3 regions of the Enterobacter sp. MGH 24 genome follow, and region 3 is predicted to be linked to each of the others. Evidence: predicted binding sites of a transcription regulator. Region 3 holds the regulator's gene; each other region holds the start of a gene.
The links. The regulator PurR, encoded in region 3, represses purine synthesis genes. The targets are predictions, from matches to a motif close to CANGCAAACGTTTGCNTG.

Region 1 (7,038 bases), 3.2 Mb from region 3:
CTGTACGGTCGCCAGCAGGGCGTGCATATCCTGCTCGACGATGGCGTTAAGCCCAATTTTTGTCAGCTTCCAGCCAAAGTTACGCGCCACAAGCCCGGACGCGCCGATACCGGTCAGGATGATGCGCCGCGCGCCGCGCAGCATCGCCACGCTCTCCAGCAGCTTCTCTTCCGTATTCACGTCGAGCGTCGCATGCATGGCCGCCACGTTCTCTTTGATCAGCTTTTCGCCGACCAGCCGCATCGGGTCATCGCCGCGGATCTGATTATGCACCGGCATGGACTGCGGGTTGGGGTTGCTCACCAGCGCTTCGCTGATCGCCAGCTTGAGGGCGGGAAACCCCTTAAAGCCAATCTTCTGCGCAAATTTCACCACGCTGGACTGGCTCACGCCAGCTTCACTCGCCAGCTGCTGCGAGCTGAGATGGCGCGCGCGATCGGGTTGAGAAAGCAGAAAATCCGCCAGCTTCTTGTCGCTTTGGGCAAAGCCTGCGTAGCGCTGGCGAATGCGAATTAAACAGTTCATACGGTCTCCTGGCGAAAATGTGATTATCTGCGCAAATACGGATTTTGCTCGCCTGAATGAATTTTATATTCCATTATAGTGTGTTTATTATGAATTAAAAATTCTTGAGGTACAAAAATGAATCTTGGCTCACTTGTTTCTGAAACGCGTAACCCGCAAACCATGGATCTCGATGCGCTCTCCACCCTGGAGCTGGTTAATCGCTTTAATCAACAGGATACGCTGGTCGCGCAGGCAGTGAAAGAGACATTACCCGAGGTGGCGAAAGCGGTCGATGCGGCGGCGGAAGCCCTCAAGGGCGGAGGTCGCATTATCTACATGGGGGCGGGAACCAGCGGGCGTCTTGGGGTTCTGGACGCCTCCGAATGCCCGCCAACCTTTGGTGTTCCGCACGGCCTGGTCGTCGGATTAATTGCCGGTGGACCCGGCGCGCTGCTGAAAGCCGTTGAAGGGGCGGAAGATAACAAACAGCTGGGTGAGGATGATCTGAAGGGGCTGAATCTGACCGCGAAGGATCTGGTAGTCGGGCTGGCGGCATCCGGGCGCACGCCGTACGTCATTGGTGGCCTGGAATACGCCAACCGGACCGGCTGCACGACGGTAGCCATCTCCTGTAATCCGGGCTCGCCGATTGCGCAGGTGGCGGCTATCGCCATCTCTCCGGTTGTTGGGCCGGAAGCGCTCACCGGCTCCACGCGCCTGAAATCCGGGACCGCGCAAAAGCTGGTGCTCAATATGATCTCCACCGGCGCGATGGTGAAGTTTGGCAAGGTGTATCAGAACCTGATGGTGGATATGCAGGCCACTAACGTCAAGCTGGTGGACAGAGCCTGCCGCATGGTGATGGAGGCGACAGGCGCAGGCCGCGAAGAGGCGGAAACCGTACTCAAACAAACCGATCACGATGTTAAACCGGCCATTCTGATGATCCTGAGCGGGCTGGATGCGGCTGCCGCGAGAGCCAAACTCGCCGCGCATAACGGCTTCTTACGGGCGGCATTAGAAAACTAACTGAGGCGTGTATGGACAAAACAGCAGCGCTCGCCAGCGATATCCTGCAGGGGATCGGTGGGGAAAAGAATATTCAGCGTCTTGAAAACTGCATGACGCGCGTGCGCGTCGAGGTGCATAGCGAGGACCAGCTTGACGTACCGCGTCTGAAGCAGCTTTCCGGCGTCAGCGGCTACGTTAAACAGGGGCAGCAGCATCAGCTGATTGTCGGGCCCGGAAAAGCGGCGCAGGTTGTTGATGCCATGCGCGCGCTGATGGGCGTCAGCGCGAGCGTGTCGATTGACGATGCGGAACGCACCAAAGTGCAGGCAAAGGCCAAATACAAGGCCCCCATGAGCGACGCGCTGCGTCAGTTGGCGAACGTCTTTATTCCCCTGATCCCGGCGTTTATTGCCTCAGGCCTGATCACCGGGATCATCAACATCCTCAAGCGGCCGGATATTGTAGGGGATTTCGCCACGCAGTATCCGAACCTGCTGGGGATTCTGGGGATCTTCGGCAGCGCTGTTTTCGCCATCATGAACATTCTGGTCGGGGTGAATACCGCGAAGGTGTTCGGCGGATCGCTGGCCATGGGCGGGGTGATGGCGGGCATCTTGTCCAGCCCGCAGCTGGCGCAGATAACGCTCTTTGGCGAGGCGCTCCAGCCCGGGCGCGGTGGGGTAATCGCCGTGCTGCTGGTGGTCATCCTGATGTGCTGGATCGAGAAAAGGCTGCGCGCGGTTCTGCCCGGCTCAATTGAGCTGATCCTCAACCCGCTGCTGACTACGCTCATTACCGGTAGCGTAGCGATTGTGGCCCTGCAGCCGTTAGGCGGGTGGATCTCTGACGCCATTGCTCACGGCGCGTCTCTGGCGATTGACCGCGGCGGCCTGCTGGTGGGAGCGGTTCTGTCTGGCACCTTCCTGCCGCTGGTGCTGACCGGCCTGCATCAGGGGCTGGTGCCGATCCACGTCGAGCTGGTGCAGGCGCACGGCTATAACGCGCTGCTGCCTATCCTGTCGATGGCGGGCGTGGGGCAGGTCGGCGCGGCGATTGCCGTACTGATGAAAACCCGCAACGCGCGTCTGAAAAAAATGATTAAAGGCGCACTCCCGGTCGGGCTGCTCGGCATCGGCGAGCCGCTGATTTTCGGCGTGACGCTGCCGCTGGGTAAACCGTTCCTCGCCGCCTGTCTGGGCGGCGCGGTGGGCGGGGCGCTCATTAGCTACTGGAAAGTCGCTACCGTTATCACCTTTGGGCTTTCCGGTTTACCGCTGGCATTAACCATCGTGACCGGAAAAGTGATGCTCTATCTGTTAGGCTATTTAGTAGCGGTGATCGCCGGGTTCCTGTTTACCTGGCTGTTAGGTTTCAACGACCCAGAGGAGTAAGGTTTGGCAAATCACGGGCGTCGCGTTGTCTTTTTCGACCTGGATGGAACGCTGCATCAGCAGGATATGTTTGGTACGTTTATGCGGTACCTGCTGCGGCGTCAGCCTTTGAATGCGCTGCTCGTGCTGCCGCTTTTACCGGTTATCGGTATCGCGCTGCTGGTGAAAGGCCGTGCGGCGCGATGGCCAATGAGTCTGCTGCTGTGGGGATGTACCTTTGGGCACAGCGAAGCGCGCCTCAAACAGCTCGAAAAGGATTTTGCGCACTGGTTTCGCAGCCACGTCGCCGCCTTTCCGGTGGTGCAGGCGCGCCTGACCGGCTACCTCGACGCGAACGATGCTGACATCTGGCTGATTACCGGCTCACCGCAGACGCTGGTGGAGCAGGTCTACTTTGATACCCCCTGGCTTCCGCGCGTGAATCTTATTGCCACGCAAATCGCCCGCGGCTACGGCGGCTGGGTGCTGACCCTGCGCTGCCTGGGGCATGAAAAAGTGGTTCAGCTGGAGAAACGCATCGGGACGCCGCTGCGCCTGTACAGCGGCTACAGCGACAGCAAGCAGGACAACCCGCTGCTCTATTTTTGCCAGCATCGCTGGCGCGTCACGCCATCAGGTGAACTTCAGCAACTTGAATAGTCTTCTCAAAAACGGGCGTGTATAATGCCGCCCGCTTTTAACTGGAGTATCAACCGTTGTCCAACCCTGAATTCTCACACGAATACTGGATGCGCCATGCGCTGACGCTGGCTCAGCGCGCCTGGGACGAGGGCGAAGTGCCCGTGGGTGCCGTGCTGGTTCATAACAACCAGGTCATTGGCGAAGGGTGGAACCGTCCCATTGGCCGCCACGATCCTACTGCGCATGCCGAAATCATGGCGCTTCGCCAGGGCGGTCTGGTGCTGCAAAACTATCGTCTGCTTGATACCACGCTGTATGTGACGCTGGAGCCGTGCGTGATGTGCTCCGGCGCGATGGTGCACAGCCGGATCGGGACGTTGGTCTTCGGCGCGCGGGATGAAAAAACCGGTGCGGCCGGTTCGCTGATGGACGTGCTGGGTCACCCGGGGATGAACCACCAGGTGAAGACTATCGGTGGGGTGCTTGCACCAGAGTGTTCGGGGCTATTAAGCGATTTCTTTCGAATGCGCCGTCAGCAGAAAAAGCAGCAAAAGGCAGAATTGAAGCTATTGGACGATTAAGCTCGTCCGGCGCTACGACCGGGTAACTTTGAGCCAGCTGTTTGGCCTCTGTCGCCTCTTTCTCTTTCTCCAGCAGATACCCGACCAGGCTAATCTGATATTTACGGATATTTTCCACGTAGGCGTAGGCTTCATGTCCGCGCGCGTAGCCGTATGTCAGCTTGTTATACCATGGCTTCTGGCTCAGCAGCGGCAGGCGCTGCTTAACGTCTGACCAGCTGTCCGGGTTACCTTTCGTTTTGGCCGTCAGCGCTCGCGCATCAAGCATATGCGCGTAGCCCATATTGTAGGCCGCCAGCGCAAACCAGATCCGCTCTTCTTCCGGCACCGTTTCCGGTACTTTGGCCATCATATCCTGCAGATAGCGCGCGCCACCGCTGATGCTCTGTTCGGCATCGGTACGGTCATTCACGCCCAGGCTCAGCGCGGTATTTTTGGTTAGCATCATCAAACCGCGTACGCCCGTGGGCGACGTGGCCTGGGTATCCCAGTGGGATTCCTGATACGAAATAGCCGCCAGCAGCTTCCAGTCAATCTCCTGGGCATATTTTTCGAACAGCGGCTGCAGGTCCGGCAGAACGCTGTCCACCGCGCGCAGGAAGCTGCGGGTGTCAACGTAGTCAAAGTCATCACCGTGCCCGAGGTACTTCTCCTCCAGACGCGCCAGGGTACCGTCTTCATTGATGGTGTTGAAGAAATCGAGCATCGCGGCAGAGAAGGTCTGGTCGTCATCAAGCTGGCTAAACCAGGTCACGGGCTGCTCGTCGGTGACGTCGAGCGCCACGGCGATTTCAGGATGCACCCGCTGGAACAGGCTGATCGCGACTGAATCGGCGATGGTGTAGGGCACTTTCTGGTCTTTTACCTGCTCCAGCAGCTCGGTCGTGCCGAGTTTCGGATCCACCGTCCAGCTCAGGTCGGGATATTTCTTCTCCTTGAGCTCCCGCAGATCGTCAATCACCACGTGGCCGGGCGCAATCGTCAGCTGCCGATCGTTAATCGACGCCAGCGAGCGCGGGCGCAGGCTTCCGACGCGGTAAACCAGCTGCTGCGAAACGGAGTAGTAGGTCGGGCCCGGCTGGTAGTTCTTGCTGCGCTCGCTGTTATACACCAGCCCGGCGGCGAGCATATCGGCATCGTCGTTATCGAGGTCGTCAAAGAGCTGGTTGATATTCTGGCGGACGGTGATTTTAAGCTTCACGCCAAGATAATCGGCGAACTGTTGTGCCAGCTCATAATCCAGACCAATGATTTTGCCGTTGATGTCGCTGTAAATCAGCGGAGAGTTGAGGGTACTGACGCGCAATTCCCCCCGCTCCTGAATGGCGGCGATACGGTTTTCGGCTTTGCCGAACCAGGGGATGGAAGGCCAGAGGGCCACTGCCAGCAGCAACGTTACAATGCCGATGAGCAGATAATTAATCTTTAATTTTTTCAATTAGTTAATTCTCTGCGACGCCGGTTGCCTCAGTCTGCTGTAGCCATGTTAATCATAAGGTTTGCCATTGAATGAGCGGCATTTTGCGTAAACTTGCGCCACTTGGCAACCAATTAGAGAGACAGGTCACATCTATTGTTAAATCTCTTCGCCAATTTTATTTCGACGCAAACGGTTTCGTCGGCGCTCAGGATTCTCTATAATGACGCCCGTTTTCCCCCCTTGCGCACACTGTAAGCGCCCCGGCGCTTCGAAGACGAGAGACTTATGATGGAAATTCTGCGTGGTTCGCCTGCACTGTCTGCCTTCCGTATCACTAAACTGCTGGCACGTTTTCAGGCGGCCGACCTTCCGGTAAGCAATATTTACGCTGAGTATGTCCATTTTGCTGACCTGAATGCCCCCCTGAATGCAGAGGAGCGCGTACAGCTGGAACGCCTGCTCAAGTATGGCCCAAGCCTGAGCAGCCATACGCCAACCGGCAAACTGATCCTTGCGACGCCTCGTCCGGGCACCATCTCCCCCTGGTCTTCCAAAGCCACCGACATCGCCCACAACTGTGGCCTGAACCAGATTAACCGTCTGGAACGCGGCGTGGCGTACTACGTGGAAGCTTCTACCCTGAGCGAAGCACAGTGGCAGGCGGTTGCGGCTGAACTGCACGATCGCATGATGGAGAGCGTATTTGCCTCTCTCGATGACGCGCAGAAGCTTTTTTCTCACCATCAGCCTGCGCCGGTACAGAGCGTAGACCTGCTGGGGCAGGGCCGTCAGGCGCTGATTGACGCCAACCTGCGTCTCGGCCTGGCGCTGGCAGAAGATGAAATCGACTACCTGCAGGATGCGTTTGTTAAGCTCAACCGTAACCCGAACGACATCGAGCTCTACATGTTCGCGCAGGCTAACTCTGAGCACTGCCGCCACAAGATTTTCAACGCCGACTGGATTATTGACGGCGAACAGCAGCCGAAGTCGCTGTTCAAAATGATCAAAAACACCATGGAGCAAACCCCTGACCACGTGCTGTCAGCCTATAAAGACAACGCCGCGGTAATGGAAGGTTCCGAGGTGGGCCGCTTCTTCGCCGATCGCGAAGCAGGGCGCTATGACTTCCATCAGGAGCCCGCGCATATTCTGATGAAAGTGGAAACCCACAACCACCCGACGGCGATCTCCCCGTGGCCGGGTGCGGCGACCGGCTCCGGCGGTGAAATCCGTGACGAAGGTGCGACCGGTCGTGGCGCTAAACCTAAAGCGGGTCTGGTCGGTTTCTCCGTCTCTAACCTGCGTATCCCGGGCTTTGAACAGCCATGGGAAGAAGATTTCGGCAAGCCAGAGCGCATTGTAACCGCCCTGGATATCATGACCGAAGGCCCGCTGGGCGGCGCTGCGTTTAACAACGAGTTTGGCCGTCCGGCGCTTAACGGTTACTTCCGTACCTATGAAGAGAAAGTGGACAGCCACAACGGCGAAGAGCTGCGCGGCTACC
Region 2 (7,038 bases), 1.8 Mb from region 3:
CCCGAAGGCACCAATCCATCTCTGGAAAGTTCTCTGGATGTCAAGAGTAGGTAAGGTTCTTCGCGTTGCATCGAATTAAACCACATGCTCCACCGCTTGTGCGGGCCCCCGTCAATTCATTTGAGTTTTAACCTTGCGGCCGTACTCCCCAGGCGGTCGACTTAACGCGTTAGCTCCGGAAGCCACGCCTCAAGGGCACAACCTCCAAGTCGACATCGTTTACGGCGTGGACTACCAGGGTATCTAATCCTGTTTGCTCCCCACGCTTTCGCACCTGAGCGTCAGTCTTTGTCCAGGGGGCCGCCTTCGCCACCGGTATTCCTCCAGATCTCTACGCATTTCACCGCTACACCTGGAATTCTACCCCCCTCTACAAGACTCTAGCCTGCCAGTTTCGAATGCAGTTCCCAGGTTGAGCCCGGGGATTTCACATCCGACTTGACAGACCGCCTGCGTGCGCTTTACGCCCAGTAATTCCGATTAACGCTTGCACCCTCCGTATTACCGCGGCTGCTGGCACGGAGTTAGCCGGTGCTTCTTCTGCGGGTAACGTCAATTGCTGAGGTTATTAACCTCAGCACCTTCCTCCCCGCTGAAAGTACTTTACAACCCGAAGGCCTTCTTCATACACGCGGCATGGCTGCATCAGGCTTGCGCCCATTGTGCAATATTCCCCACTGCTGCCTCCCGTAGGAGTCTGGACCGTGTCTCAGTTCCAGTGTGGCTGGTCATCCTCTCAGACCAGCTAGGGATCGTCGCCTAGGTGAGCCGTTACCCCACCTACTAGCTAATCCCATCTGGGCACATCTGATGGCAAGAGGCCCGAAGGTCCCCCTCTTTGGTCTTGCGACGTTATGCGGTATTAGCTACCGTTTCCAGTAGTTATCCCCCTCCATCAGGCAGTTTCCCAGACATTACTCACCCGTCCGCCGCTCGTCACCCGAGAGCAAGCTCTCTGTGCTACCGCTCGACTTGCATGTGTTAGGCCTGCCGCCAGCGTTCAATCTGAGCCATGATCAAACTCTTCAATTTAAGTTTGATGCTCATGAATTAAACTTCGTAATGAATTACGTATGTTCACTCAGAGACTTGGTATTCATTTTTCGTCTTGCGACGTTAAGAATCCATGTCACTTTGAGTGCCCACACAGATTGTCTGATAAATTGTTAAAGAGCAGTGCAACGCGGCTTTCGCTCACCGTTGCGAGGTGGCGTATATTACGCTTTCCTCTTTCAGAGTCAACCCGTTATTTCAGGATTTTTTCTCTTCAACCGACCGGGTTGTTTGTGAAGTGATTCACATCTGCCGTGTCGATGGAGGCGCATTATAGGGAGTTCTCCGCAGGCCGCAACCGCTAAATGACAGAAAAATGACTGACTGCTGCATTCCACAGCAAAACCCCGCCTTATACCTTTTTACACACAGACTTATCCACAATGATACGAAAAAGTGAAAATGTGCGAGCGTTGCGCAAACGTTTTCGTTAAAATGCTCGCGCTTAACAAGGATGCCCCGTCAGGTGTGTTAGATGAGTTTTTCGCAGGAAAATTCATCTAACGCTCTCTGTAATCGTGAAATCCAGGGGATTTACCATGCAACAACGTCGTCCAGTCCGCCGCGCTCTGCTCAGTGTTTCTGATAAAGCCGGTATCGTCGAATTCGCTCAGGCACTTTCCGCACGCGGTGTGGAGCTGCTTTCTACAGGCGGTACCGCTCGCCTGTTAGCAGATAAAGGTCTGCCGGTAACCGAAGTGTCCGATTACACCGGTTTCCCGGAAATGATGGATGGACGCGTCAAAACCCTGCACCCGAAAGTGCACGGCGGTATTCTTGGCCGTCGCGGTCAGGACGACGCCATTATGGAACAGCATGACATCGCGCCAATCGACATGGTGGTTGTTAACCTCTACCCGTTTGCCCAGACCGTTGCCCGCGAAGGCTGCTCTCTGGAAGATGCCGTAGAGAATATCGACATCGGCGGCCCAACCATGGTGCGCTCCGCGGCCAAGAACCATAAAGATGTGGCCATCGTCGTAAAGAGCAGCGATTACGAAACCATTATTAATGAGATGGATGCCAACGAAGGGTCACTGACGCTGGAAACGCGTTTCGACCTCGCCATCAAAGCCTTCGAGCACACCGCGGCGTACGACAGCATGATCGCCAACTACTTCGGTAGCCTGGTGCCTGCTTACCACGGTGAAAGCAAAGATCCTTCTGGCCGCTTCCCTCGCACCCTGAACCTGAACTTCATTAAGAAGCAGGATATGCGTTACGGCGAGAACAGCCACCAGCAGGCAGCCTTCTATATAGAAGAAGTAAAAGAAGCCTCTGTTGCGACCGCCCAGCAGGTTCAGGGCAAAGCGCTCTCCTATAACAACATTGCCGACACCGACGCCGCGCTGGAATGCGTGAAAGAGTTCAGCGAGCCGGCCTGCGTTATCGTCAAGCACGCGAACCCATGCGGCGTTGCCGTGAGCACCTCTATTCTGGATGCCTACGATCGCGCCTACAAAACCGACCCGACCTCCGCGTTCGGCGGCATTATCGCCTTCAACCGCGAGCTGGATGCTGAAACCGCACAGGCCATCATCTCCCGCCAGTTCGTTGAAGTGATCATCGCGCCATCCGCATCCGCAGAGGCGCTGAAAATCACTGCGGCAAAACAGAACGTGCGCGTGCTGGTTTGTGGCCAGTGGGCAGAACGCGTGCCGGGCCTGGACTTCAAGCGCGTGAACGGCGGTCTGCTGGTTCAGGACCGCGATCTGGGCATGGTGACAGAAACCGACCTGCGCGTGGTGACCAAACGTCAGCCGAGCGAACAGGAGCTGCGTGACGCGCTGTTCTGCTGGAAGGTTGCGAAGTTCGTCAAATCCAACGCCATCGTCTACGCCAAAGAAAACATGACCATCGGGATAGGTGCAGGCCAGATGAGCCGCGTCTACTCCGCGAAAATCGCGGGTATTAAAGCAGGCGATGAAGGTCTGGAAGTAAAAGGCTCAGCCATGGCTTCTGACGCCTTCTTCCCGTTCCGTGACGGTATCGACGCGGCTGCTGCAGTGGGCATCACCTGCGTGATCCAGCCTGGCGGCTCAATCCGCGACGACGAAGTGATTGCCGCCGCCGACGAACACGGCATTGCGATGATCTTCACCGACATGCGCCACTTCCGCCATTAATTCCCGGAGCTGAAAATGAAAGTATTAGTCATTGGTAACGGCGGACGCGAGCACGCTCTGGCGTGGAAAGCGGCGCAGTCTCCGCTGGTGAAAACGGTCTTCGTGGCACCGGGCAACGCCGGTACCGCCCTGGAGCCGACGCTACAGAACGTCGCTATTGGCGTAACCGATATCCCGGCGCTGCTGAGCTTTGCCCAGAGCGAGAAAATCGACCTGACCATCGTCGGCCCGGAAGCGCCGCTGGTGATTGGCGTCGTCGATGCCTTCCGAGCGGCGGGCCTGACCATCTTCGGGCCAACGCAAGGTGCCGCGCAGCTGGAAGGCTCTAAAGCCTTCACCAAAGATTTCCTCGCGCGTCATAACATCCCAACGGCGGAATATCAGAACTTCACCGAAGTAGAGCCAGCCCTGGCCTATCTGCGTGAAAAAGGCGCGCCGATTGTTATCAAGGCCGACGGTCTGGCAGCAGGTAAAGGCGTGATCGTGGCGATGACCCTCGAAGAAGCCGAAGCCGCGGTTCAGGATATGCTGGCGGGCAACGCCTTTGGCGATGCGGGCCACCGCATCGTGATCGAAGAGTTCCTCGACGGTGAAGAAGCGAGCTTTATCGTGATGGTCGACGGCGAACACGTTCTGCCGATGGCCACCAGCCAGGACCACAAGCGCGTGGGCAATGGTGATTCCGGTCCGAATACCGGCGGAATGGGCGCTTACTCCCCCGCTCCGGTAGTGACTGACGAAGTCCACCAGCGCACCATGGATCGCGTCATCTGGCCTACCGTGAAAGGGATGGCGGCAGAAGGCAACACCTACACCGGTTTCCTTTACGCAGGTCTGATGATCGACAAGCAGGGTAACCCTAAGGTCATCGAATTCAACTGCCGCTTTGGCGATCCGGAAACGCAGCCCATCATGCTGCGCATGAAATCCGATCTGGTGGATCTGTGTCTGGCAGCCTGCGAGGGCAAGCTGGACGAGAAAACCTCCGAGTGGGACGAGCGTGCCTCTTTAGGTGTAGTGATTGCTGCGGGTGGGTATCCGGGCAACTACAACACCGGGGACGAGATCCACGGTCTGCCGCTGGAAGAGATTGAGGGTGCGAAGGTGTTCCATGCAGGTACGAAGCTGGCTGAAGACGATCGCGTCCTCACCAACGGCGGACGCGTGCTGTGTGCGACCGCGCTGGGCCATACCGTGGCAGAAGCGCAGAAGCGCGCCTATGCGCTGATGGCGGATATTCACTGGAACGGCAGCTTTAGCCGTCAGGATATCGGTTATCGCGCAATTGCGCGCGAGCAGGGCGAGTAATTCCACACCCTCACCCTCTCCCTCAAGGGAGAGGGTACTTAAATCAAAAACTCTTTTCCGTCGGCTGCCAGGTGCAGAAGTCTTCGTTCGCCACCAGCAGCAGCTGAGAGCCTTCCGGCGCTTCCAGCCACGCCACACTCACCTCCACTGATGAATGACGCTGACGGCGTTGAATGTGTTCCGTCGCCCAGGATTCAAGCTCAGGCTTGACCGTCTGCCCTTCGCAGGTGGTTACCGTTCCATCGTTATGCCAGCGCCCCTGGCGCAGCACAACGCGGCCCAAACGAAGCGCATCGCTGGTCTGGCGGATTTGTTCGGCACGATAACGGTAGAGGGCGATTTGATCGCTGGAAAGCTGCTGTTTTTGACCGCTGACTTCGCGCTGCATAAAGCTCAGCTCGCCATGGTCGTCAAAACGCACTTTCACGTGTTCGGGGGTCTTGCTGTAGACGTTCAGTTCAATCAGCGACAGGTCATCTCCCTGCCAGCGATACTCCGCAGTCGACGTATTGCCGTTATGCCACGGGCTGAAGGCAGAAAGCAGATGCACTTCACCGCCGGAATCCTTGCGCCAGATCCTGACTGCCCCCTGGTTGTCCGCGTAACCGCTGGCGGTAAACGGCGGCAGGGAGGTATCGTGGCTACAGGCTGACAGCAACAGCATGCCTGCCAGCGCGAGCGTTCCACGCCAGAAAGACAAAAGGGGCGTTACCGCCCCTTCGCTAAAACTGTTCACTGCCACGCGTCTTACTTAACAGCGTCTTTCAGTGCTTTACCAGAAACAAATGCCGGCACGTTAGCTGCGGCGATTTTGATTTCTTTACCGGTCTGCGGGTTGCGGCCAGTACGCTCAGCGCGGTGGTTCACTTTGAAGGTACCGAAACCAACCAGTTGTACAGCATCGCCTTCTTTCAGAGACTCAGTAATAGCAGCCAGGGTAGATTCCAGAGCAGCTTTAGCCTGCACTTTAGACAGATCAGCCTTGTCCGCAATTACATCAATCAGTTGAGTCTTGTTCATAAGTTATCCTTTCAATGTGTTTATCGCTTGCTAAGCATCGAGTGCGACGAAAATGCCAAAAAAGCACTCTCCTGCATACACGCACCGATAGCCACTTTTTTTCGCCCCCCAAATGTAGACCAGACAAGGGGCGAAAGGGAAGAGTCGAGGAGCGACAAAACGGGCGTTATCTCAAGTTTTCTTGTCTTATTGGTTAAAAATTATACCAATATTGCTCTCGGCAGCCTCTCGTAAGTCCGCGCGCAGCCCTTTTATCAGCTCAATATCGCGTTCTTCACACTCTGCCAGCAGGCGGAAAATTTCCCACTGAATGTCCCATTCTTGCTCAACCGCCGGGTTCGCACGCAGCTCTTCGTCGGTCATCTCCCGTCCTTCCTGGGTCATTTCCAGCATCGCGACGGTCGTAATAGATGCCTTACTGACTTCAATAGCGTGCTCCAGCGTTTCACCGCTCAGACGGGAGTGAAGCAGCTCGCTTAACGCCACGCAGGCATCAATTGCCGGGTAGACACCGTACAGATCAAAATCATCCGCAACCGGAATCGCCTCTTCCAGCTTTTCCAGCTGGGAGTCGAAGTTCACCTTCGCGTCTTTCACCGTCAGCGTTTCCCAGATCAGATCCAGAATGCGGCGGTAGATATGGCCATCACCAAAGCCCGTTTCCTTACAGAACGCGGCATAGTTGGGATACATGCGCTCGCACAGGCAAGCCATAAACGTCACGTGCTGCCAGCTTTCAACTTTCTCAAGGCGCAGGTGAATCGGATTTTGTAGCATGATGATCTCTCGAATCGAAAATTAGGCGCAGTTTACCTGAATCATCGCTGAATTTCCTGCCAACGAACAAAAGCCGGACGCGAAGATGCCACGGCGTCTGCCCAGCGCGTCGGCTCCGGCAAGCGGTAGCCCTTCATGCAGCGCTGCACCCACGCCAGGGCGCTGTCCATGCTCACCCGGTGCCCGGTGGCGATAAAGAGCGGGTTACAGCGCGCCTTGCTGCGCCAGACCCACGCCAGCTGCTCGCCTTTATGGATAAGCGGCGCCAGCGCGCCCGGCTCGGCAGAAAGAGGTTCAAACGCACCGCACAGGCGTTTCTTGGCGACGCCAATGGTCGGCACATCCACCAGCAGCCCAAAGTGGCTGGCAACGCCTAAACGGCGCGGGTGTGAAATACCGTGCCCATCGACAAACAGCAGGTCAGGTTTTTGCGAGAGTTGCTCCCACGCTGCCAGCAGCGCGGGATATTCGCGGAAGGAGAGAAAGCTCGGAATGTACGGCATGGTGGTCGCGATACGCGCGACCTTGTACTCCACCAGCTCAAGCGACGGGTATTTCAGTACCACCATCGCCGCTCGCGTCACCTCTCCACCCTGCTCGAACCCGACGTCTGCTCCGCCAATGTACTGCGGAGGATCCTTATCCAGACGATCCTCGCGGATCACCGATGAGGCCAGTTCGATTTGCTGAGCGCGTAGCGACGCGAGATCCATAACCACTCCTTACTTATGATACTGGGCAGAAAGCCGGTGCA
Region 3 (7,038 bases):
TGGGCAATGCGCTCGCGACGACCCGAGCCATTGAGCTGAGCGATAACAGGCGTGAGCGCGAGCAGCAGACCGTGGCCGAACAGGATGGCCGGAAGCCAGATTGACGTGCCGATAGCTACGGCCGCCATATCGGTGGCGCTATAGCCACCTGCCATTACCGTATCCACAAATCCCATTGCGGTCTGGGCCACTTGCGCGACGATCACTGGTATAGCCAGTGCCAATAGCTGGCGCGCTTCATTCATGTACTTCTGCACGTGAACACCTTTATTTTGTAGTTATTTGAGCGAGTAAAAAAGCCGCCGAAACGGGCAGCAAGAAGAAAATGCAGGGGGGTGCCAGCTATTGTAGCGGGCTTTAGCTATTTATCTAGTGAAAAAATCGCCAGAAAATGCGCTCTGCTGGCAACCTCTTTTTCCAACTGTTATTGTGGTGGGATTAAACGGTGTCACCACCGTCCGGAAAAAACAGGAGTTGTAAGCATGTTTACTGGCATTGTGCAGGGCACCGCCAAAGTGGTGTCCATTGATGAAAAACCTAATTTCCGTACTCACGTAGTTGAGCTGCCGGAATATATGCTTGAGGGCATTGAAACCGGTGCGTCAATTGCCCATAACGGCTGCTGCCTGACCGTTACCGAGATTAACGGCAACCAGATTAGCTTTGATTTAATGAAAGAGACGCTGCGCATCACCAACCTGGGCGAGCTGGCGGTGGGAGATACCGTCAACGTTGAGCGGGCGGCCAAGTTCAGCGATGAGATTGGCGGCCACCTGATGTCCGGGCACATTATGACCACCGCTGAAGTGGCAAAAATCGTGACCTCGGAAAATAACCGTCAAATCTGGTTTAAAATGCAGGATCCCTCATTAATGAAATACATCCTCTATAAAGGATTTATTGGCATTGATGGGATTAGCCTGACGGTGGGGGAAGTAACGCCAACGCGTTTTTGCGTGCATTTAATTCCCGAAACGCTGCAGCGCACCACGCTGGGTGCGAAAAAACTGGGGCATCGCGTGAATATCGAAATCGATCCGCAAACCCAGGCGGTGGTGGATACGGTTGAGCGCGTGCTGGCCGCAAAAGAAGCCGCAATAATAAAGACCGCCGCAGAAGAAGAATAAAAAATAACCCCGGGCTTCCGGGGTTATTTTTTAGCGTGCGACACGGAGTCCGTGTTCAATCCCACGGCTGAAGACCACCTGCCAGAGCTGAATATCCCGTGCGCGAAACGCTCCCGCGCAGGCATTCAGATAATAGCTAAACATCCGCCTGAATCGTTCAGAATAGTTGTCCGCAATCTCAGGCCAGGTCTCCTGGAAACGCGCATGCCATGCCATCAACGTGGTGTCGTAATCCGCGCCAAAGTTATGCCAGTCTTCCATCACGAAATGGGGTTCACTGGCGTTGGCAATCTGGCGGACGGACGGTAAACAGCCATTCGGAAAGATGTATTTGTTGATCCACGGATCGACGTTATTGTCGGTCCGCTTAGAGCCGATGGTGTGCAGCAGGAAGATGCCGTCCGGTTTCAGATTACGATCCACCACCTCAAAATAGGTAGCGTAGTTTTTCGGCCCGACGTGCTCGAACATGCCGACGGAAACGATCCGGTCAAACTGTTCGTTCAGGTCACGGTAATCCTGCAGCCGGATATCGACATCAAGGCCCTGGCAGCGCTCCCGCGCCATTTTTTGCTGTTCCGCTGAAATTGTCACGCCGACGACGCTGACGCCGTAGTGCTTCGCCATAAAATACGCCAGCCCGCCCCAGCCACAGCCGATATCCAGCACGCGCATACCGGGCTGCAGCTGCAGCTTCTCGCTAATCAGACGCAGCTTAGCCTGCTGAGCCTCTTCAAGCGTCGAGGCCTCTTTCCAGTAGGCGCAGGAGTATTGCATGAAAGGGTCCAGCATACGGCTGAACAGGTCATTGCCAAGATCGTAGTGTTCTTTGCCAACGATCCACGCGCGTTTTTTACTTTGCAGATTGAACAGTCGGGCAGAGGCGACACGCAGGGTGTCTTTCAGATTGCGAGGGAGTTGATTTTCAAGACCGGCACGCAGCACGCTGGCGAAAAAGGTATCCAGACGTTCGCACTCCCACCAGCCGTCCATATAGCTTTCTCCCAGGCCTAACGATCCCTCCCGCAGCACGCGTTTAAAAAAGTCGGGATGTTTAACCTGAGGATCGGATGGTGATGATCCATTGATAGTGATGCCTGCTCGACCTAACAGTTCACTGACGATCCGGGACCAGTTATCGTCCGGAACGCTGACTTCTTCTATACACGATGAACTCATAGCTTCTCCATCACCCTACTGTGATCAGAACCTTAAAACAGCGTAGACGCTTTTTTTGGTTTGTGAGAAATCTCACGGTAAATACCGCGAGGCTAATATCCGACGTAGAACAGAGGAAGGGAGATAACCCTTGCCGAAATGCCTTCCATGGTAAAACGGGAGCGCTCCGGCTCCCGTTAACACTTAATATTTATCGTATTTAATCGAACCAAATTTAGTATAGGCCTCAAAATTTGGTGATTCAATAGAAAATTCTTAGCAACCTAATCACTGAAAATTAACATGATTTCCGGCGCGATTATGCATGTGACGTTTCAGCCTGAGCGCGGTTAGCCTGCTCACGCTGCGCGGAGGCCTGCATGCGATAGCCCATCACCGCCAGCGCAACGGTCACCAGCATCACGCTGGTGGTGGTCAGGAGCGGCGTAGCAATCAGCGCAGAGACCACCAGACTTGCCAGGAAGCACAGCCCCAGCTGCAGGGTGTTCTGCAGCGCGGCGGCGCGGCCCGTCGCCTGCGGGAAGGGGCGCAGCGCCTGGGCCACAACAATCGGGTAAATCGCCCCGTTCGCGACGGCCATCACGCAGAATGGGATCAAAATTTCGGCCAGACCGGCACCCGGAATAAAGCCAACGGCCCAGGTCCCAATGACGCTCAGCGCATACAGCACCAGCAGCCATGGCAGCATCTGCTGACCTTCCCACTTTTGCAGCGCCGCGCGACAGCCGTACCCGCCCACCAGGAACGCAATGGTCTGCGGAACATAGCTCAGGCCGATGGCTGCCGGGCTGTAGCCCATATCATGCAGAATGAACGGCGAGCCGGTGAGCCACGCGAAGAAGCTTGCCGAGCAGGCGGCATAGATCAGGACATTACCGCGATACGCTGTGGTGCTGAGCAGGGAAGTGAAGGTAATCGGCTTCGCGTCAGCATGGGCTTCTTTTTTATGCGCGGGCTTGAGGGCGAACGCCGGCAGCATCAGTACCAGGGTAATGGCAAACAGCGTGGCGAAGATGGCCTGCCAGTCGAAATGCGCGAGGATCCAGCTGCCCAGCAGAGGGGCGAGGGCTGGTGAGAGACCTACCAGCGGCATAATGGTGGCGAAAATACGGTTAGTGCGGTTAGCCGGGTAATAGTCGGTGACCAGCGCCTGCCAGGTCACGGCCGCGGCACAGACGCCCACGGCCTGAATAAAACGCAGCACCAGCAGCCAGGTGGCATCACGTACCCATAACATCCCCAGGCAGCCCACGGCAAAAATGGCCAGGCCCAGCAGCAGTACCGGTTTACGACCAAAGCGATCCGAGAGCGGTCCCCAGAGCAGCTGTGCGAAAGCAAAACCGGCGAGGAACAAACTCAGGCTGGCGCTGATAGCGGCAGCGGGGGTTTGCAGATCTTCCTGCATGGCGGCAAACGCCGGCAGGTACATATCGGTGGCCAAAAAGCCCAGCACGCTTAAGCCGCCGAGCCAGACTAAAAAACCGTTCCTGGGTTGCATTATTTTATTCTCCTGAGGAGGCAGGTATACATTGGCGCTGAGTGTAGGGAGTGCAAAGCCGCTTGTGAAACGCTAATATTTGGCGGGTGCATTCAAATTTTTTGCAGGCAGAAAATGTGGTCAGATTATTCTCTTGAAGTGGTCGATGCTGTCGCGCGTAACGGCAGCTTTAGTGGTGCAGCGCAGGAGCTGCACCGCGTCCCTTCGGCAATCAGCTACACGGTGCGTCAGCTGGAGGAGTGGCTGGCGGTTCCGCTGTTTGAACGGCGGCATCGTGATGTGGAATTAACGCCCGCAGGCGCGTGGTTTTTGAAGGAAGGGCGTTCTGTTATCAAAAAAATGCAGATCACCCGCGAACAGTGTCAGCAGATCGCTAACGGCTGGCGGGGACATCTTTCCATCGCGGTGGATAACATCGTTAAGCCGGAACGCACCCGGCAGATGATCGTCGACTTCTATCGTCATTTCTCTGACGTCGAACTGCGGGTTTCGCAGGAGGTGTTCAACGGCGTCTGGGATGCGCTGGCGGACGGCAGGGCAGAGATGGCGATCGGGGCCACGCAGGCGATCCCGGTCGGGGGACGTTACGCCTTTCGCGATATGGGAATGCTGAGCTGGAAGTGCGTGGTGGCAAGCGATCATCCGCTGGCGGCGATGGAAGGGCCGCTGAGCGATGACACGCTGCGCAACTGGCCGTCGCTGGTGCTGGAGGATACGTCCCGTTCATTGCCCAAGCGTATCACCTGGCTTCTGGACAACCAGCGGCGGGTGGTGGCCCCTGACTGGGAATCGTCGGCAACGTGCCTCAGTGCCGGGCTGTGCGTCGCGATGGTGCCCGTTCATTTTGCGCGTCCGCGCATCGATACCGGAGAATGGGTTGAACTGACGCTGGATAATCCGTTCCCGGATGCGGCCTGCTGCCTCACCTGGCAGCAAAATGATGTCTCGCCTGCGATGGCCTGGCTGCTGGATTATCTGGGAGACAGCGAAACGCTGAACCGGGAATGGTTACGGGGGCCAGCATAGCTGGCCCCCGTAAAGCGATTAACGACGGTAGTCGCGGAACGGACCATCCGCAACGGAACGGCGTTCGATAAGACGCGGGTGAACTTCAATGGACTGCGACTCTTCACGCTTGTTGACGATCCTGTCCATCAGCATATTGAAGGCCGTTTCGCCCAGCGAATCTTTCGGCTGGTGAATGGTGGTCAATGCTGGCGTGAAGAAACGCGCGTTACGCACGTTGTCATACCCGATCACGGAAATATCCTGCGGGACGCGCAGGCCCAGCTCGTCGGCGGCGCAGAGCGCGCCCATTGCCATGATGTCACCTCCGCAGAACACGGCGGTTGGACGGTGCGGCTGGGAGACAATCTGCTGCATCGCGCGGTATCCCGACTCCGGCTCAAAGTCGCCCTGCACAATCCAGTTTTCCGGCACGTTGATCAGCGCTTCTTCCATCGCTTTCATAAAACCAGCCAGACGGCCCGCGCCGGTGTTGCGCTCCAGCGGACCGGGGATCACGCCAATCTCTCGGTGACCGCGTTCGATCAGATAACGACCGGCCATATAGCCGCCTTCAAAGGCGTTGTCGATAACTGAATCGGTGAAGTCAGCGCGTGCTTCGCCCCAGTCCATCACTACCATCGGAATATGGCGATACTCTTCCAGCATGGACAGCACGGACTCCGGATACTCGGAACACATTACCAGCAGGCCATCAACGCGCTTTTGCGCCATCATTGACAGGTAGGCGCGCTGTTTTTCAATGCTGTTCCACGCGTTGCCCAGAATCAGGGTATAGCCTTTCTGGAAGCAGTTTTTCTCAACCGCTTCAATGATCTCGGCAAAATAGGCCGCTTCACTGCTGGTCGCCAGCAATCCAATGGACTTGGTGTGATTAACCTTGAGGCTACGCGCAACCGCACTTGGCGAATAGTGCAGCTCTTTGATTGCTGCCCAGACGGCATTGCGCGTCTCTTCCGCCACAAAGCGGGTTTTGTTAATTACATGTGATACGGTTGTAGTGGAAACGTTTGCGCGTTTTGCTACGTCTTTAATTGTTGCCATTAAATGTCACTCCAGACCATATCCTAAGCTCCTGAAAAACCTGAAGGTAAACGTTTGCCTTCTCTCACCCTTATCTCGCAATCTTGAATTGCGGCACGCCGGGAAAACGACACGGGACGTCAGGAGGGGGTCAATGGCCGGTACGCTAATAAATTTAGCGTGGAATTTTGTCCTATCTTGATGAAAAGGGGAAGAGGTAAAGTGGTTATCAGTATAAATCCAGGAAGATTTTTGATGTAATCTGTGCAAAAATGAGCAAGCTCACTTTTCGTGGGGGGATTAAAAGGAGAAAAATTGATGAGTACCGATCTGAAGTTTTCGTTGTTCACCACCATTGTTGTGCTGGCTCTGATTGTCGCGGCCGGTCTGACGGCTGCGCTGCACTGATTTACGCGGAGGGAGAGCCTTCTCCCCCCCGACTCCCCCGGATTGTTACTTCTCTGGCAAAAATCTTTTGCCATTTTGTTAACTTCTCATTTTTTGTGATTGATGTCATGCTTTCCACTTCTTTGTTCTGTGTCACCACATGACACGGCATCCGGAGTTGACGCATGAAAATCAATTTTCCCCTGCTGGCCCTGGCGATTGGCGCTTTTGGGATTGGCACCACTGAATTCTCCCCGATGGGGTTACTGCCTGTTATAGCCCGGGGCGTAGATGTCTCTATCCCTGCGGCAGGGATGTTAATTAGCGCCTATGCTATCGGCGTGATGGTCGGGGCGCCGCTGATGACGCTTCTGCTTTCGCACCGCGCGCGACGCAGTGCGCTGATTTTCCTGATGGCGATCTTCACCCTGGGCAACGTGCTTTCGGCCATTGCGCCGGACTACACCACATTGATGCTGTCCCGTATTCTGACCAGCCTTAACCACGGCGCGTTCTTTGGGCTGGGGTCGGTCGTGGCTGCCAGCGTGGTGCCAAAACATAAGCAGGCGAGCGCCGTGGCAACCATGTTTATGGGGCTAACGATTGCCAACATCGGCGGGGTCCCTGCGGCAACCTGGCTGGGAGAAGCGATCGGGTGGCGTATGTCCTTCCTGGCGACCGCCGGGCTGGGCGTGATTGCGATGGTAGCGCTGTTCTTCTCTCTGCCGAAAGGCAGCGCCGGAGAACGTCCGGAAGTGCGTAAAGAGCTGGCGGTGCTGATGCGCCCGCAGGTGCTTT

Region 1: purL (phosphoribosylformylglycinamidine synthase) is a predicted target of PurR. The motif match lies at 5,714-5,731, and genes of this name have one in related genera.
Region 2: purH (bifunctional phosphoribosylaminoimidazolecarboxamide formyltransferase/IMP cyclohydrolase) is a predicted target of PurR. The motif match lies at 1,468-1,485, and genes of this name have one in related genera.

What each region holds. Positions count from the first base shown of each region.
Region 1 is NZ_KI535657.1:190,509-197,546, reverse strand. Features, by position in the region: gene L370_RS20835 (MurR/RpiR family transcriptional regulator) at 1-525, opposite strand, end outside; gene murQ (N-acetylmuramic acid 6-phosphate etherase) at 643-1,536, shown strand; gene L370_RS20845 (PTS transporter subunit EIIC) at 1,548-2,909, shown strand; gene yfhb (phosphatidylglycerophosphatase C) at 2,913-3,548, shown strand; gene tadA (tRNA adenosine(34) deaminase TadA) at 3,605-4,111, shown strand; gene mltF (membrane-bound lytic murein transglycosylase MltF) at 3,999-5,549, opposite strand; gene purL (phosphoribosylformylglycinamidine synthase) at 5,817-7,038, shown strand, end outside.
Region 2 is NZ_KI535657.1:1,658,963-1,666,000, reverse strand. Features, by position in the region: rRNA gene L370_RS13950 (16S ribosomal RNA) at 1-1,032, opposite strand, end outside; gene purH (bifunctional phosphoribosylaminoimidazolecarboxamide formyltransferase/IMP cyclohydrolase) at 1,593-3,179, shown strand; gene purD (phosphoribosylamine--glycine ligase) at 3,195-4,487, shown strand; gene L370_RS13965 (DUF1481 domain-containing protein) at 4,531-5,223, opposite strand; gene hupA (nucleoid-associated protein HU-alpha) at 5,235-5,507, opposite strand; gene L370_RS13975 (YjaG family protein) at 5,694-6,284, opposite strand; gene nfi (deoxyribonuclease V) at 6,326-6,997, opposite strand; gene hemE (uroporphyrinogen decarboxylase) at 7,007-7,038, opposite strand, start outside.
Region 3 is NZ_KI535657.1:3,419,186-3,426,223, forward strand. Features, by position in the region: gene mdtK (MdtK family multidrug efflux MATE transporter) at 1-257, opposite strand, end outside; gene L370_RS05850 (riboflavin synthase) at 483-1,127, shown strand; gene cfa (cyclopropane fatty acyl phospholipid synthase) at 1,158-2,306, opposite strand; gene punC (purine nucleoside transporter PunC) at 2,605-3,804, opposite strand; gene punR (DNA-binding transcriptional activator PunR) at 3,919-4,830, shown strand; gene purR (HTH-type transcriptional repressor PurR) at 4,849-5,874, opposite strand; gene L370_RS23475 (cytochrome bd-I oxidase subunit CydH) at 6,172-6,261, shown strand; gene L370_RS05820 (MFS transporter) at 6,426-7,038, shown strand, end outside.